2 regions of the Blautia marasmi genome follow, and region 2 is predicted to be linked to the other one. Evidence: predicted binding sites of a transcription regulator. Region 2 holds the regulator's gene; the other holds the start of a gene.
The links. The regulator HrcA, encoded in region 2, represses chaperone genes, less so after heat shock. The targets are predictions, from matches to a motif close to TGTTAGCACTCNNNNNNNNNGAGTGCTAACA.

Region 1: the regulator HrcA is predicted to act here: its motif matches at 1,326-1,356, upstream of C6P39_RS24930 (Hsp20/alpha crystallin family protein).

What each region holds. Positions count from the first base shown of each region.
Region 1 covers NZ_OIWX01000001.1:5,652,690-5,655,926, reverse strand. The annotation lists gene C6P39_RS24935 (4Fe-4S dicluster domain-containing protein) at 1-1,197, shown strand, start outside; gene C6P39_RS24930 (Hsp20/alpha crystallin family protein) at 1,454-1,906, shown strand; gene C6P39_RS24925 (arginase family protein) at 2,218-2,997, shown strand; gene C6P39_RS24920 (non-ribosomal peptide synthetase) at 3,140-3,237, shown strand, end outside.
Region 2 covers NZ_OIWX01000001.1:3,343,077-3,346,313, reverse strand. The annotation lists gene grpE (nucleotide exchange factor GrpE) at 1-459, opposite strand, end outside; gene hrcA (heat-inducible transcriptional repressor HrcA) at 477-1,514, opposite strand; gene C6P39_RS14385 (DUF4179 domain-containing protein) at 1,785-2,987, opposite strand; gene C6P39_RS14380 (RNA polymerase sigma factor) at 2,984-3,237, opposite strand, start outside.

The DNA of each region.
Region 1 (3,237 bases), 2.3 Mb from region 2:
CTCTACACAGAGAAAGAGGCAAAGTGGGTGGCGCTCCTGCCGGTACGTCCCTTTACGCTGAAAAAAGCGGCACGTATCTGGGGGACCACGGAGGCAAAGGCGGAAAAAGTGCTGGACCATCTGTGTGAGAAGGCTCTGCTGGTGGACTCCACATACAGGGGTGTACGCCGTTTTGTCATGCCGCCGCCCATGGCCGGATTCATTGAATTTGCGCTCATGCGGACCAGGGGTGACATTGACCAGAAATATTTAAGTGAACTATATTATCAGTATATGAATGTGGAGGAGGATTTTGTCAAAGACCTTTTCTATGCCACAGAGACGAAGCTTGGGCGTGTTTACGTTCAGGAACCGGTGCTCACCACGGAGAATACGCTGCATATCCTGGACCATGAGCGGGCCAGCCACATTGTGGAGGAGGCGGCGTATATCGGCCTTGGCACCTGCTACTGCAGGCATAAGGCATTCCACGCGGGACATCCCTGTGAGATTGACGCTCCCTGGGATGTATGCCTGACTTTCGGCAATGTGGCCCGCTCTCTGGCAGAGCACGGCGGACATGCCAGGCTCATCTCCAAGGAGGAAGCCATGGATGCTCTGGAGCGTTCTTATGACGCGGGACTTGTGCAGATCGGGGAGAATGTCAGGGAGGACCCGGCATTTATCTGCAACTGCTGCGGATGCTGCTGCGAGGCCCTCCAGGCTGCCAGAAAATTTTCCCCCATGCAGCCTGTTGCAACGACCAATTATATCCCGTCGGTGGAAGATACGACCTGTATCGGATGCGGAAAATGCGAAAAAGCATGTCCTATTTTTGCCATTTCCATGGAGGAAGTCCGGGAGGGCGGGAAAAAGAAAAAACGCCCTGTGGTGGATACGGATATCTGCCTTGGCTGCGGGGTGTGCGCGTCCAGATGCCCCAACGGTTCCCTGAAACTAAAGCGGCGCCCGGTACAGGTCATAACCCCGGTGAACAGTACGCACAGGTTTGTGCTGCAGGCCATTGAAAAAGGGACCCTGCAGAATCTTATTTTTGACAATCAGGCCTTTGCCAATCACAGAGCTATGGCTGCCGTGTTTGGTGTCATTTTGAATCTTCCTCCGTTGAAGCAGGCCTTGGCCAGCAAGCAGTTCAAATCCGTGTATCTGGATAAACTGCTGTCCAGTGCTGTGAATAAGAGCAGGAAGAAAAAATAAAAGACTGGTCTTAGAAATGAAAAAGGAACTTTTCGTTTCCATGATCTGCATAAGGTGCAGAAAATGGAAACGGAGGGTTCTTTTTTTGATAAGTCGCACAACAAAAGGAAAATGTGAAAAAAGTGTGAAATTAGCACTCGATACTTGACACTGCTAATAATACGTGCTATATTACAATTAGAACAAGGGAAAAGAAAGAATCCCCTGTTAGATGTAACAAATCGTTGCTTGATATACATGGAAAGGAGAATGACTTATGAGAATGATGCCCAGTATTTTTGGAGAAGATTTGTTTGACGAATGGATGGACTTTCCTTTTGAGAGAGAGTTTTTCGGAAGAAAAAATCCTCTGTATGGAAAGAACGAGAAGAATCTTATGAAGACCGATGTAAAAGAGACGGAAGATTCCTACGAAGTTGATATCGACCTGCCGGGCTTCAAGAAAGAGAACGTATCTGCCAGACTGGAGAACGGATATCTTATCATACAGGCAGCAAAATCTCTTGACAAAGACAAAGAGGACAAGGAAGGAAAATATATCCGCAGAGAGCGTTATGCGGGAAGCTGTTCCAGGAGCTTCTATGTGGGCGAGGGTATCACCCAGAATGAGATCAACGCCAAATTTGAGGATGGGATCCTTCGCCTGACCGTACCGAAGAAAGACAGAAAACAGGTTGAAGAGAACAAGTATATCTCCATCGAAGGATAAGCTTTTTGTTACTCCTCCTTTAAGGGCCGCCGCTTCATTTGGAAGCGGCGGTCCTTTTGGGTGTACGGTTGTGTTACTGTACACAGGCCACTGTACCGGGAGGCGTTTTCATGCCGGAAGCATGAAAATCCCGAGGCAGCCAGCGCGATATGGGGCAGAATGCTCCATATCTGTGCATCGCGAAGCGTGTTACTGGACACAGAGTGTACAGTAACACGGTTGTAACAGCCGGGAGCCTTCACAGTCATGTACGGTTTACAAATTCTGCCCGTCTGTGCTATGGTAAAAGAAAAAACAGGAGATGTCCAGACATGAAAACAGTTATCATGAATTTTTCCGGCGTGTATCCGGAGGAGGATTTTTATAAACAGGAATCTTATGAGATGATGGATCTTACCAGGGCGGAAGGTGTGAACTGCTACTGTACCGGTGAGGCAGAGCAGGAGATTAAGGGGAAAATGGAAACGTACGGCCCTTATGGCATCCATTTTCTGGATTCCGGCAATTATCACTATGTGAGCAAACTCTGGATGGAGATGATAGACACACCCTTTTCCCTTCTTCTTTTTGATAATCATACAGATATGCAGGAGTCTGCGTTTTTCGGGCTTTTGTCCTGCGGGAGCTGGGTGAGGGAGGCCCTGCTGTCCAATCCTATGCTGAAAAGTGTGTGTATTGCAGGTCCGAAAGAGGCGGACCTTAAAAGGGATATCCCTGCAGACCGGGTAACATGGATATCAGGGGAGGAGCTGGGGGAAGGAAGCATGGAGAAATTTTATGAGTTTTTAGAGAAGGAAACCTGGCCTTTATACATTTCTGTGGACAAGGACATTCTCTGCCGTGAGGATGCAGCCACGAACTGGGACCAGGGGGAGGTGAAACTGGACTGTCTCACGGACTGGATCGAGGAGGCCGCGGCCGCAAGGAAATGTATCGGAGCAGACATCTGCGGTGAAAATCCACCGGAAGGCGGTTTCTGTGAAAATAGGGAATTACACATAAACAGTCAGACAAATAAAAGATTACAACAGGTAATGGCTAAAGTGTTGGTAAATTTTACTAATAATAGTAATTCTTATCAGAATGATTGACATGGGGAATTGGATGACTGTATAATAAAAACCAAATTGCAAATGTCGAAAATTGTAGAAATTGGAAGGGTATCCAAGGGGAGAAGGATTCCGGCTGTCCGGGTCCGGTGTTTTATTATGTATACGGAGGAAAAGGGAAAGAATGGAAGAGAGAGCACAAGAGAAAAAAGACATCAGGGAATTTCTGCCATTGTCAAACAGCCAGCAAAATATCTGGAATCTGGAGATGGCCCACCCGGG
Region 2 (3,237 bases):
CATACCGTCAGCAAAAGGACTTTCCTTTTCATTCTCCGGAACTGCTGCCAGACCTCTTTCAAAGTTGTCAACCACCGGAAGGATCTTTTCAATCACTTCACGCGCACCGATCTCATACATGGATGCTTTTTCCTTCTCCGTGCGCTTTCTGAAGTTGTCGAACTCTGCCATCTGGCGTTTTACCATATCGGTGAGTTCTTCTATCTTTTCATCTTTTTTATCTTTTTTCTTTTTACCAAACAGGCCTTTTTTCTCTGTTGACTTTCCTTTTCCCTGGTCAGCCTGCCCGTCTGTCTGCTCTTCTGATTCCTCCGCAGACCGGTCATCAGCCTCACAGGCCTCTTCACAGGTGGCCTCCTCTGCCAGAGCCTTGTCGTCTTCCTCTAATATTTCTTCTGCTTTCTCTTCAGAAGCCGCATCCGGCTGCATCTCTTCATATAATTCCTTTTCTTCTGACACGAATCCGTACCGCCTTTCTAGGTTTTCTTAAATATATTGTCCAACTGCGTCTTCAGCGTTTTCAAATTGTCCACTACGTTCTCGTAATCCATACGCTTGGGGCCGATAATACCGATGGTACCCTGCATCCCGCCTCCCAGATCGTATGTTGCTGTCACAACGCTGCAGTCTTTCATAGTCTTTACAGGGGTTTCATTTCCAATGTATACCTGAATGCCGGTATTTTCTTCGGAATTCATAGTATCTTTTACCAGATCTACCAGCTCCTGCTTTTCCTCAAAGGCGGAAATCAGTTCACTGGCTTTTGAGGTGTCCGCCAGCTCCGGATACTTGAAAATATTCGTGGTGCCGCTGGTATATATCTCCACCTCATCATCATCCACTGCAATGGCATTGGCCACCGCGTCAATGACGCTTCCCACAACAGCGCTGTGGATGCCTGCCTGTTCTTTCATCTTGGTGATCATGCCCAGGTTGATCTCCTCAATGGTGAGGCCGTTTAACTGGGTATTGAGAAGCAGGTTCAGCTTCAATATTGTGTCATCATCCATAGGCTCCTGAAGGGTGATCATATGATTCTTAACGATATTTCCTTCAATCACCAGAACCGCCAGCAGCTGCATAGCAGCAACCCTGGAAAGCTGGATGAATTTTAATTTGTTTCTGTGATAGGTCGGGCCTGTGATCATGGTTGCATAGTTGGTGTTGGATGCAAGAACCTTCACCACCTGTTTGAGCACCTTCTCCATTTTGTCGGTCCGCTCGATCATCATTTCCTTGATCTCCGAAACTTCCTGTTCCTTCTCCCGCATCAGCTCATCCACATAGAGACGATAGCCTGTGTCTGAGGGAATCCGTCCTGCTGAAGTGTGGGGCTGTACTATATACCCCAGTTCCTCCAGGTCTGACATCTCGTTCCGGATGGTTGCAGAGCTGAGATTCAGGTCAGTGTATTTTGAAATCGTTCTCGAACCAACCGGTTCGCCGGTCTCCAGATATGTCTGGATAATGGCTTTTAATATCTTTCGTTTCCGCTCATCCAGTTCACTGTCCATTATTATCTCCTTTCTGCTTCTGCATTGATAGGGCCGGATCTCTTTTCCGGTGTTGTTAGCACTCGTTTGTGTGGAGTGCTAACATCTATGTTCTAAAGATAGCACCAGCGTGTTTATTTGTCAAGGGCTTTATATTTTTTTTAGAAAGTTTCAGAATCTGCAACAATAGGTAAAGTAGAAACGGCATACAAAAAACAGAGGGGCTGTATATACTTAACAGCATTCCCTCTGTTTTGTTATAATATATCAGAAATTTTTGCCGGTGGTCATTTATTCAATGGGTACCACGTAGAGATCATCCTCTGTGAGCAGCTTGTCACCTTCCGGATAAGATTTTACAAACAGAAGGCTTTCCACTTGATCCGGGTCCAGAATCCGGTCAATCCCATACGTGAGCGCGTACGCATCACTGTCCTCTGACAAATACCCGGAACTGCCCGGTCCCCGGTACAGGTACATGTAAGTGGTTCCATCCTTCATCCTTACGCCTGTCAGCCACGGAGCTTCCGCATATGTTTTGGAAATGATCTCTTCACCGGATTCATTATATCCTTTTTCTTCTATCTCCTGTCTTGGAAAATCATATACGACTCTCATGGAGATAGGAGATATTTCAACCTGTTTTACAATGGCTTTGCTGTCCCCCAGCTCTTGATCCGGACTGCATTCCCGCACCTGGTCCGAACCACCCAAGGTCCAGGTAAAGCTCCAGGTATCCTCTATATCCGGTATATGACCGTCTATGGTGATCTCCCCCAGGTTTTTCAGTTCAACAGAAATCGGTTTCCCGATAAAATATCCCTTTTCATTTTCTTTTGCCAGTGTGATCTCGTACTCCAGGCTGCCGTCCTCCCGGACATATTTTTCCAAAGGTCCTTCCTCCGGGAGCGGCGTCCCATCCGCATATACGGCTTTGCCGTCATTTCCCCGAACCAGACCGTTGTAGAACCCTCTCGAAATACTGAAATCTCCGTCAGAGGCGTCCTGACCGTCAATACGGATCTGCACATCTTCAAAATCCGGCTGTTTTCCCGCCTCAGGCTCATATCCTTCTACTTTGAATGCCAGATGCACGTAATAGTTATCCACAATACTCTGCAGAGCCGTGACTTTTATCCCCTGCTCGCTAACACTTTGGTTCACAGGTGACGCCATATTATCTGCTTCCAGTTTATGCATTTGTTCCTGTTCCGCTTTCATACCCTCTGACAGCCCATGGCTCCACTGCATATAGACTGCGGCTCCCGCTGTAACCGTTCCAAAAGCAAGAACAGCCGCTGCCACGAGAATCCATATCTTCTTTTTCGGCATTCTGCCTGATGATCTTTTCACTGCCATTTTCCCTTCCATGCGTCTTTTTTGCGCATCCTTTTTTATAGAAGCAAAAGCATCCTCTGCTTTTTTCTGTACTGTTTCAGGAATCGGTACATCCTGTCTGAGTTTTTCAAATATATCCTCTTCTCTCATACTCATATCAATCTTCTCCTTTCCGCTTCCGGATAATATTCCTTAGCCATGGTTTTTCTGGCCCTGGCGATCCTGGTCCTAACCGTTGCCTCCGGGATATCCAGGATCTGGGCGATCTCCGACATTTTAAAGCCTTCCACATAATACAGGATGACCACTGTGCGGTACTTCTCATCCAGAATGCCCAGTGCTTCGTTCCACTCCAGATTGCTGTATCCCTCCTCATTTATCTCTACATCGGGCATCTCCTCCGTGA